DNA from 2 places in the Streptomyces sp. NPDC049970 genome. Region 1 is predicted to be linked to the other one. Evidence: riboswitches for the same ligand, from Rfam matches in the RefSeq annotation. Region 1 holds a riboswitch; the other holds the start of a gene.
What was found. Region 1 has a riboswitch for S-adenosylmethionine ahead of AB0I83_RS25665 (aminotransferase class V-fold PLP-dependent enzyme). Riboswitches for the same ligand answer to the same signal wherever they lie in the genome.

Region 1 (5,489 bases):
TCGCGCAGCCGCTCCAGCTCCCGCCGGGTCTCCTCGTCCGCACGCTCGGCGTGGGCCCGCTGGACCTCCTCGCCGGCCGCGGCGACGAGCTTGACCCAGCCGGCCGGCCGCAGCACGTACGCCGCCGCGGCCACGTCGACCGGGTCGGCGGCGGCGGGGGGCGCACCGGAGCTCAGCGCCTCGGCAAGCTCCGGCTGGGTCTGGCCGATGCGCTCGCCGACACGCCGGCGGAACACCGGGTCGCCCTCCAGCGCGGCCGCCATCGCGTTGCCCGCGAACTTGGCGCGCCGGGTCGGCGTGAAGCGGGCGTACTGCCGGAGCTGGGCGGGGAGTTCACCGACGGTCAGGCCGCCGAAGGCGTCCGAGACCAGCGCCACCACCTTGCGGCGCACGCCCTCGGGCAGCGGACGGTCGAGCGACTCCGCGGAACCGTCGGCCGCGTCGGCCGGTTCGGCGCCGCCTGTCGGCTGCTCCACCATCCATCACCCCAATATGTAGGTCCGCGCGACCCCCGTCAGGAGCCGGCGCCCGGCCTGTCGACCAGTTCGATCTGGTCCACCGCGTTGCACCAGCGGCAGCGCACGGACTCGATGGTCTCACTGACCACCTCCCGCTCCTCGACACTGGACTCACCGGCCAGGTCGAGATGCACGTACTCGACGACCTTGGAGGAACGCGTCACGTCGAAACGGGTGAGGTTGCCGCAGAGTGTGCAGCGCCAGCGGGTCCCGTCCGTCGGCTGGGGAACCGTCGTCATCGTTGCGTCCTCTTTCGTCGTTCGCCGAGTCCTGTGTGCCCAGGTCTTCGATCTCGCGGTGCGCCGTCGAACCTGCGGATGTCGTGCGGCAACCCTACGGCCTCGGGTCTACCCACCGGCACGGCGAGGCGGTCTGCCCCGTTCCCGCCGGGTGCGTCATGCTCTGTACGTGATCGATCGGCAGGAAGTCCACTGGCGGGAACGGACCAGAAGGCTGGGGGCGGTGGCCGGCGGAGCCCCGGTCACGTACGGGCTCATGGCGCTGTGCTGCGCGGTGTTCCTGATCAGCCCGCTCTCCGGGTTCAACCCCTCCCACGGCGAGGGGGACGCCCTCCTCGCCGCGCAGGCCGGCTACTTCGAGCGGTGGGGGGTGATCCCGAGCGAGCTCCTGAACGGCTCGGCGCACTCGGCGCTGACCCCGCTGACCGCCCTCTTCGTGCACGGCAGCTGGCTGCACCTGCTCGGCAACATGCTCTTCCTCTACGTGTTCGGCGCGATGGCCGAGGAGCGCATGGGGCGCGTCGAGTTCCTGTTCTTCTACCTCGCGTGCGGCTACTTCGCCCTGGTCGCCTACGCGGTCGTGCACGCGGGTTCCGACCAGACACTGGTCGGCGCGTCGGGGGCGATCTCCGCGGTGCTCGGCGCGTTCCTCCGCCTCTTCCCCCGGGCCCGGGTCACCAGCCTCTTCCCGTTCCTCTTCTTCCTGCCGCTCCGCTTCCCCGCCTGGATCGTGCTCGTCTTCTGGTTCGTGCTCCAGTGGCTGGCGGCCCAGGGGGCGGGCAGCGGCCCGGGCGTGGCGTACCTCGCCCACGTGGCGGGCTTCGCGACGGGGTTCCTCTACGCCTGGGGACGCCATCGGGGTGGTACTAGAGTGAAGTCTCCAGCCACGGCCACCGAGGGAGAAAGCCAGCCGTGATCACCGCGATCGTTCTCATCAAGACCAGCGTGGACCGGATTCCCGAGATCGCCGAGGCCATTGCCGCGCTGGACAGCGTCAGCGAAGTCTTCTCGGTCACCGGTACGTACGACCTGATCGCCATGGTCCGGGTGGCCAGGCACGACGATCTGGCCGATGTCATCCCGGGCCGGATCAGCAAGATCCAGGGAGTGGAGGGCACCGACACGCACGTGGCCTTCCGCACCTACTCGCAGCACGACCTTGAGGCGGCCTTCGCCATCGGCCTCGACGCCTGACACCGGACACGGCTCCTCGGCCTGGCCGGAGCCGTGTCCGGGGCGGATCAGACCTGCGAGGTACCGCGGTCCGGGACGCAGCGGCCGTCCTCGGTGCGGTAGACCCAGCGCGCTCCCGAGCTCACCAGCTCCCGGACCGCTCCGAGGAACCGCTCGATGTGCTCGTCCGGGGTGCCGGCGCCGAAGCTCACCCGGATGGCGTTGAGGGACCTCTCCCCCGGTGCGGCATCGGGCGCGCCGCACTCGCCCGGGTCCTGCGGCTCGCTGCCCAGCAGGGTCCGGACCAGCGGGTGCGCGCAGAAGAGCCCGTCGCGCACCCCGATGCCGTACTCGGCGGAGAGAGCGGCGGCGAAGTGCGAGCTGCTCCATCCCTCGACCACGAAGGAGATGACGCCGACCCGGGGGGCGTCGTCGCCGAACAGCGAGAGCACCCTCACCTCGGGGACGCCGGCCAGTCCGTCGCGTACCCGGGTGACGAGCTGCTGCTCCCGCTCGACCAGCCGGTCGAAGCCGGCCTCGGTCAGGGCCTTGCAGGCGGCGGCGATGGAGTAGACGCCGATGACGTTGGGCGAGCCGGCCTCGTGCCGGGCGGCCGTGGTGTGCCACTCCACGTCCACACCGCCGTCGGTGCGCCGGGCGACCTTGCGGGAGGCTCCGCCCCCGGCGAGGTAGGGCTTCGCGTCTCGCAGCCAGTCGGCCCGGCCCGCGAGGACACCGGAACCGAACGGGGCGTACAGCTTGTGTCCCGAGAAGGCGATCCAGTCGACGTCCAGCTCCGCGATGTCGACCGGGTGGTGGGGTGCCAACTGGGCGGCGTCGAGGACGATCCGGGCCCCGTGGGCGTGCGCGGCGGCGGCCAGCTCCTTCACCGGCCACAGTTCACCGGTGACGTTGGACGCGCCGGTGACGCAGACCAGCGCCGGACCGCGGGGGTCGCGGTCGGCCAGTGCCCGCTCCAGGGTCTCGACGGCCTGTCCCGGGGTGCGCGGGGCGTCGAGGTAGTCCACCCGGGTGTCGCGCCAGGGCAGCAGTGAGGCGTGGTGCTCGGTCTCGAACACGAAGACCTGGCAGTCGGCGGGCAGCGCCGCGGCCAGCAGGTTGAGGGAGTCGGTCGTCGAGCGGGTGAAGACCACCTGGTCGTCCGCGCGGCAGCCGAGGAACTCCGCGACGGTGGTCCGGCTGGTCTCGAACAGGTCGGTGGAGAGCTGCGAGAGGTATCCGGCGCCGCGGTGGACGCTGCCGTAGTACGGGGCGTAGGCGGCCACGTCGTCCCAGACCCGCTGCAGGGCCGGGGCGCTGGCCGCGTAGTCGAGGGCGGCGTAGGTGACACTGCCGCCCGTGACGAGCGGAACAGTGACATCGGCACCCAGAACCGGCAGCGGGGCACAAACGGACTGGTCGACGGCAGCGGTGGAGACAGACATGGCGAACTCCCGTGAGAGACAGGCGAAGTCCACGCGCCGGCGATCCGACAGGTCGCGGCGGCGCGGGAGAAGAGAGAAGAAGGTGCGCGGAGTAGGGCGTCGTGCCCTATCGCATTCGCTTGCTCACAAGAGGCTCCCTGGGACCAGGACCCCAAGGGGTGGCGTACGACGACGCCGAGGGGCCCGCGCTTGCCGCAGACCTCGCTGCCTGCGGCCTGGTCTTCACCCGGGGCACCCCGCCACGGACGGAGGGTTGCCGGACAGCGGGCCGGGGCCGTAGTCGCTGTCACTCATGACCTGCGCAGCATCTTGCCATATGCGTGGCCACGCGCAAGGGCGCGGTCCGCGATGCGGACCGCGCCCCTGTTCGCCTCGTGCGCGCCTCAGGCGTTGCTGGCGGTCACCCAGCGCTCCAGCGCACGCCTCGCCGCGCCCGAGTCGATGGCCTCCGCGGCCCGGCGCATCCCCCCGGCGAGCTGCTCGTTCAGCGTGCCCTCGCCCGGGTCCAACGCGACCAGGGCGGCTGCCGAGTTGAGGAGTACCGCGTCCCGCACGGGACCGGTCTCCCCGGCCAGCAGGCGGCGGGCGACATCCGCGTTGTACGACGCGTCGGCACCGCGCAGGGCCTCGACGGGCACCACTTCCAGCCCCACGTCACGCGGGTCGAACGCCTCCTCGCGGACAGTGCCGTCACGGACGACCCACACCCGGGAGGTGGCCGTGGTGGTCAGCTCGTCGAGGCCGTCGTCGCCCCGGAAGACGAGCGCGGAGTTCCCCCGGTCCGCCAGCACCCCGGCCACGATGGGCGCCATCTTCGGGTCGGCGACGCCGATCGCCTGGGACCGCACCCGGGCCGGGTTGGTGAGCGGCCCCAGGATGTTGAACGTGGTCTGGGTGCCGAGCTCCTTGCGGGCCCTGGCCGCGTACCGGAGGGCTGGGTGGAACTTCACCGCGAAGCAGAAGGTGATACCGGCTTCCTCGGCGACGGAGACGACGCGCTGCGGCGTCAGTTCGAGGTTGACCCCGAGCTTCTCCAGCACGTCGGAGGCACCGCTCGCCGAGGAGGAGGCGCGGTTGCCGTGCTTGACGACCTTCGCGCCCGTGCCGGCGACGACGATCGCCGACATGGTGGAGATGTTGACCGTCTTGGCCATGTCGCCGCCGGTCCCCACGATGTCGACCGTGTGACCGGGCACCTCGATGGTGTGGGCGTGCTCGTACATGGCGCGGACGAGTCCGGTCACCTCGTCGACGGTCTCGCCCTTGGCCCGCAGCGCGACCGCGAACCCGGCGATCTGGACGTCCGTCGCCTCGCCGCTCATGATGCGGTTCATGGCCCAGGCGGTGTCGTCCGCGTCCAGGTGCTCGCCGCGCAGGAGGGGGGTCAGCACGCCGGGCCAGGTACGGGCCGCCACGCTGTCGCCGCCGTCCGGGGTCACAACGTTCATGGTCCGCTCCTGGGGGTCCACAGCCGATAGAAGATGCCTCCACCCTATCCAGCCCGGAGACAGCGAAGAGCCCCGTCCATCGGATGGACGGGGCTCGCGCTGTGGCGGTCAGCTGAGGTGATCAGTGGTGGCCGTGGCCGCTGGTGATCTCCTTGTACTCCTCGGCGGTGGGCTTGGCGATCTGGCTCTCGTCGCCGAAGTAGCTCTTGCTGAGGCGTGCGCGCAGCTTCTGCAGAGCCGAGGGCTTGCGCTCGACACCGTTCTCGTCGACCGTCGGGCCGATCTCGACCGGCTTGTACTGCTCGTGCGCGGTGAGCGTGTGCAGCTGCCCCTGGCCGAGCGGCTCGTGGATCTCGACGAACTCACCGTGCGGCAGGCGCTTGATGGTGCCGGACTCGCGCCCGTGCAGCACCTTCTCCTTGTCGCGGCGCTGGAGGCCGAGGCAGATCCGCTTCGTGACGATGAACGCCAGGACCGGGCCGACGAAGAAGGCGATCCGTACGAACCAGCTGATCGCGTTGAGCGACAGGTGGAAGTGGGTCGCGAAGATGTCGTTGCCGCCGCCGATCAGCATGACGATGTAGATCGTCACCCAGGCGACGCCGAGCCCGGTGCGGGTCGGGGCGTTCCGCGGCTTGTCCAGGATGTGGTGCTCGCGCTTGTCCC
Region 2 (5,489 bases), on a different contig from region 1:
CCCGCACGATCGTGCGCCGGTCCGCGCCGACCTGGTCCCGCAGGATGTCCATGCGCTGGTCGACGTCCGCCTCACGGGAGCGGCGGCGCAGGAAGTCCGCGTCGGCGCCCAGTCCGTGCACCCCGATCCGGGTGCGGCCGGTGCCGCCGAGGATCTGCGTGCAGCAGCTGATGAAGGCGTCCGCCCAGCGGCGCGTCAGGAACGCGGCGCGGTCGGCGCCCAGGATGCCCTTGAGGAGCTGCTCGCCGATGTCGTCGGGCAGCAGCCGGAAGTAGTCGACGGGCGCCCAGGGGGTGTGCGAGAAGTGCCCGATCCGCAGGTCGGGGCGCAGCTCGCGGAGCATTCCGGGGACGAGCGAGAGGTGGTAGTCCTGCACGAGGACCGCGGCGCCCTCGCCCGCCTCCTCGGCGAGCGCCCGGGCGAAGGCCCGGTTGTACGTCTCGTACGAGGCCCACCGGCGGCGGAACTCGGCGTCGAAGACGGGTTCCACCGGCGTCTGGTAGATCATGTGGTGGACGAACCAGAGGACCGAGTTCGCGATGCCGTTGTACGCGTCCTCGTGGACCCCGGCGTCGATGTCCAGCATGCGCACGCCGGGCTCGGACACGCCTCGGCGTACCGCCTCGCGGTCGCCGTCACCGAGGGCGGCGCAGACCCACAGCTTGTCGTCGACAGCGCTGAGGCCGGAGACCAGCCCGCCGCCACCCCGCTTGGAGTCGAGCGCGCCGTCCTCTCGCAGTGCGTACGACACCGGGCCGCGATTGGACGCGACGAGGACCTGGGCAGCGTGCTCGGAGACCATGTACCCGAACCTAGCCCGTTCCGGAAGCCTCCAAACGTGAGGAGTGGCCGGAGATCAGGACCGGTGGTCCCGCTGGCGTGGAACCGCTACGCGGCGTGCCGGGACGCGTACTCCGCGATCTCCCGCATCGGCGGCCGCTCCTCCGTGTCCACGGCGTGGGTGCGCGGGACGAACCCGCCGGGTCCCCGCTCGAACTGGGTGATCTCGGGCCGCACCAGCGGGCCCCGGGACAGCCGCAGCTGGGCCGTGCGGTAGATCGCCGCCGCCATCCGGCCGAGTGCCTGGCCGTCCTGATGGCGGTGCTTGCGTACGCCGACGTCGACCTGGGCCAGCGCGTCCAGGCCCACGGTGTGCAGTGCGTCGACGAGCAGCCCCAGCTCCACTCCGTAGCCGACGGGGAAGGGGAGCTGCTCCAGCAGGGAGCGGCGTACCGCGTACTCGCCGCCCAGCGGCTGGACGAATCCGGCCAGTCGCGGCCAGTGCAGGTTGAGCAGCGGGCGGGCCACGAGTTCGGTCACCCGGCCGCCCTGGCCTGCCGCTTCGCCGAGCGGGCGGTCGTACATCGCCTTGACGAACTGCACCGTGGGGTCGGTCAGCAGCGGGCCGACGATTCCGGACACGAAGTCGGCGGAGAAGTCCTTGAGGTCGGCGTCGACGAAGCAGACGATCTCCCCGCTGGTCACCAGAAGTGATCGCCACAGGACCTCGCCCTTGCCGGGGAGCGCGGGGACGCGGGGGAGTACGGAGTCCCGGTGCACGACCCGGGCGCCGGCCCGCCGTGCGACCTCGGCCGTGGAGTCGGTGGAACCGGAGTCGATCACCACCAGTTCGTCGACGAGCCGGACCTTCTCCATCAGCTCGCGCCGGATCTCCGCCACGATCGCGCCGACCGTGGCCTCCTCGTTCAGCGCGGGCAGCACGACGCTCACGCGCGAGCGGTGCGGATCCCTCGCCCGAGCGGCCGTGAGCCGGTCGAGCGGCCGGTCGTCGGCTGACCAGGAACGCCTGGTCAGCCAGCGCTCCACCTCTTCCAGCACGGTCGAAACTCCCTGTATGTGATCCATCTCGCGGTTCGGACGACTATCTCGATCGCCCGTTGCTTCGGTTACAGTCTTGAACAACGCGGATGGCCCTCGCATGTCGGGGTCGGTCCGCGAATAAACGCCCGGATCCATGATCCGGTGCCATAGCGCTCATCCAGAGGGACTGAGGGAACGGCCCGTTGAAGTCCCGGCAACCCTCCTGCCGACCGAGAGGTCACGGTGGGGAAGGTGCCAATTCCGTCTTGTGGCGAAATACGTCGCAAGGAAGATGAGGAGAAAGGGCCTCCGCCATCATGGCCGTGCAGACAGTCGCAGCAAACACCGAATCCTCCGCCGTTGACCTCGGTCCCGCAGCCGCGCTTTCCTGTCGCGAATGCGGCGAGCGTTTCGAGCTCGGCCCCGTTTTCGCCTGCGAGTCCTGTTTCGGGCCGCTCGAAGTGGCGTACGACCTGCCGAGCGGCTCCCCCGAAGAGCTGAAGAAGCGCATCGCCGAGGGCCCGGACAACATCTGGCGCTACGCGCCGCTGCTTCCCGTCCCCGCCGACGTCGCGGACAAGCCGAACATCAACCCCGGTTTCACCAAGCTCGTCAAGGCCGACAACCTCGCCCGCGAGCTGGGCGTGACCGGTGGGCTCTACGTCAAGGACGACTCCGGCAACCCGACGCACTCCTTCAAGGACCGTGTCGTCGCCATCGCCGTCGAGGCCGCCCGCGCCTTCGGCTTCACCACGCTGTCCTGCTCGTCCACCGGCAACCTCGCCGGTGCGGTGGGCGCCGCCGCCGCCCGGGCCGGCTTCCGCTCGTGCGTGTTCATCCCGCACGACCTGGAGCAGGGCAAGATCGTCATGGCCGCGGTGTACGGCGGCGAGCTGGTCGGCATCGAGGGCAACTACGACGACGTCAACCGCTTCTGCTCGGAGCTCATCGGCGACCCGCTCGGCGAGGGCTGGGGCTTCGTCAACGTCAACCTGCGGCCCTACTACGGCGAGGGCTCCAAGACCCTGGCGTACGAGATCTGCGAGCAGCTCGGCTGGCGGCTGCCCGACCAGATCGTCATCCCGATCGCGTCCGGCTCGCAGCTCACGAAGATCGACAAGGGCCTCCAGGAGCTGATCAGGCTCGGTCTCGTCGAGGACAGGCCGTACAAGATCTTCGGCGCCCAGGCGGAGGGCTGCTCACCGGTCTCCACCGCCTTCAAGGCGGGACACGACGTCGTGCGGCCCCAGAAGCCGAAGACCATCGCCAAGTCCCTGGCGATCGGGAACCCGGCCGACGGCCCGTACGTGCTGGACATCGCGCGGCGCACCGGCGGGGCCGTGGAGGACGTGAACGACGAGCAGGTCGTCGACGCGATCAAGCTGCTGGCCCGCACCGAGGGCATCTTCGCGGAGACCGCGGGCGGTGTGACGGTCGGCGTGACGAAGAAGCTGATCGAGGACGGTCTGCTCGACCCGGCCCTGACCACCGTCGTCCTGAACACCGGTGACGGGCTGAAGACGCTCGACGCGGTCGCTCCCACGACCGGCCTGTCGGCGACGATCAGGCCCAGCCTGGACGCGTTCCGCGACGCCGGCCTCGCCGCCGCCAACTGACCACCCGAGACCGAAGGAAGGCACCCACATGAGCGTCAAGGTCCGTATCCCCACCATCCTCCGCACCTACACGGGCGGTCAGGCCGAGGTCCCTGCCGAGGGTGCGATCCTCTCCGAGGTCATCGAGTCCCTGGAGAAGAACCACCCGGGCATCGGCGCCCGCGTGCTGGACGACCAGGGCAAGCTGCGCCGCTTCGTCAACGTGTACGTCAACGACGACGACGTGCGCTTCGAGGGCGGCCTGGACGCGGCCACCCCGGACGGCGCCGGGGTCTCGATCATCCCGGCCGTCGCCGGAGGCTGACCCCCTCCCGGCGGGTGTCCGGCGGGTGCGCGAGCCGGAGCGTGACGGACCGGCCGGCCCCGGCCCCGCAGTGCGAACACGATGGCCCCCTCCGGGAAGCGGAGGGGGCCATTCTGCATGGTTGAGCACGGTACAGTTGGGGAAGCCCCCCTGGCTGCTCGTGCCGCCCGCATATGAGAATGCGCCCGGTCACGACAAGAAGTGGCCAAAGTGTGTGGGCTCTTTGTGGCGTAAGTGCCCTTTGCCTGGCCCGAGTTGCCCTGGAATGCCACTGATTCCCACTGTCCGGGCGTTCGTGTGTGCCCAGAATTCTCGTCCGATTGACCTGTTGCAGAGGGCAGTTGGGCAGATACATTCGGCCGCGGTCGACGCGTTCCGGCGCACGCCGCCCTTCCTGTCGGAGGGTGAGTTCCGACCCGGGCCCGCGAAGTGCGGGCTCGTGCAAGGGCCTGTTATAGGGGAGTTAGCCATGGCTCAGGGCACCGTCAAGTGGTTCAACGCGGAGAAGGGGTACGGCTTCATCGCGGTCGACGGTGGTGCGGATGTTTTCGTCCACTACAGCGCGATCCAGATGGACGGGTACCGCACCCTCGAAGAGGGTCAGCGAGTTGAATTCGAGATCTCGCAGGGCCAGAAGGGGCCGCAGGCGGACATGGTCAAGCTCGCCGTCGGCTGAGCTCGGCGCGGTCGGCGAACGACACTACTCACGCACGTAGGGCCCGTACCTCCCGACAGGGGATACGGGCCCTACGTGCGTCGGCGCGCCCCCCTCGCGGCCGTCCGCATCCGGGCAGGGGCGCCTGCGCCCACCCGTCGCCGGACCTCCGCTCCCAGCGAGCCTTCCTCGAAGGCGCTTGCACTCGAAGGGGTCGAGTGCTAATCATTGGCGTTAGCACTCTCCAGGTGAGAGTGACAGAACTTGGACCGGGCCGGTGAGGCCCGCAGGCTCGTTGGGGCAAGGAACCAGTGAGCACGCAGGCCGTCCGTCGCGGGCGCCTCCCGGTCCGGAGAGATCCTTCCTCGAGCTCTCGGATGCGTTCGAGTAGAGGAAGGTCCTATCCGTCCGGGAGGACCACTTCACATGGCCAAGATCATCGCGTTCGATGAGGAGGCACGGCGCGGTCTCGAGCGCGGGATGAACCAGCTCGCCGACGCCGTCAAGGTCACCCTCGGCCCCAAGGGCCGTAACGTCGTCCTCGAGAAGAAGTGGGGCGCGCCCACGATCACCAACGATGGTGTTTCCATCGCCAAGGAGATCGAGCTCGAGGACCCGTACGAGAAGATCGGTGCGGAGCTGGTCAAGGAGGTCGCCAAGAAGACGGACGACGTCGCCGGCGACGGTACGACCACCGCCACCGTTCTCGCCCAGGCACTCGTCCGCGAGGGCCTGCGCAACGTCGCCGCGGGTGCCAACCCGATGGCTCTCAAGCGTGGCATCGAGAAGGCCGTCGAGGCCGTCTCCGCCGCTCTGCTGGAGCAGGCGAAGGACGTGGAGACCAAGGAGCAGATCGCTTCGACCGCCTCCATCTCCGCTGCCGACACCGAGATCGGCGCCAAGATCGCCGAAGCTATGGACAAGGTCGGCAAGGAAGGCGTCATCACCGTCGAGGAGTCCCAGACCTTCGGTCTGGAGCTGGAACTCACCGAGGGCATGCGCTTCGACAAGGGCTACATCTCGGCGTACTTCGCCACCGACATGGAGCGTATGGAGACGTCTTTCGACGACCCGTACATCCTGATCGTCAACT

Region 2: linked by a shared signal. The riboswitch ahead of thrC (threonine synthase) and the one ahead of AB0I83_RS25665 (aminotransferase class V-fold PLP-dependent enzyme) in region 1 are both predicted to bind S-adenosylmethionine.

What each region holds. Positions count from the first base shown of each region.
Region 1 is NZ_JBFALP010000018.1:15,287-20,775, reverse strand. It holds gene AB0I83_RS25685 (NYN domain-containing protein) at 1-479, opposite strand, end outside; gene AB0I83_RS25680 (hypothetical protein) at 515-757, opposite strand; gene AB0I83_RS25675 (rhomboid family intramembrane serine protease) at 927-1,673, shown strand; gene AB0I83_RS25670 (Lrp/AsnC ligand binding domain-containing protein) at 1,670-1,951, shown strand; gene AB0I83_RS25665 (aminotransferase class V-fold PLP-dependent enzyme) at 1,999-3,375, opposite strand; SAM riboswitch class IV at 3,556-3,673, opposite strand; gene trpD (anthranilate phosphoribosyltransferase) at 3,759-4,823, opposite strand; gene AB0I83_RS25655 (cytochrome bc complex cytochrome b subunit) at 4,945-5,489, opposite strand, start outside.
Region 2 is NZ_JBFALP010000016.1:6,970-12,458, reverse strand. It holds gene AB0I83_RS24200 (trehalose-6-phosphate synthase) at 1-802, opposite strand, end outside; gene AB0I83_RS24195 (glucosyl-3-phosphoglycerate synthase) at 889-1,839, opposite strand; SAM riboswitch class I at 1,993-2,120, shown strand; gene thrC (threonine synthase) at 2,139-3,437, shown strand; gene AB0I83_RS24185 (MoaD/ThiS family protein) at 3,466-3,741, shown strand; gene AB0I83_RS24180 (cold-shock protein) at 4,211-4,417, shown strand; gene groL (chaperonin GroEL) at 4,823-5,489, shown strand, end outside.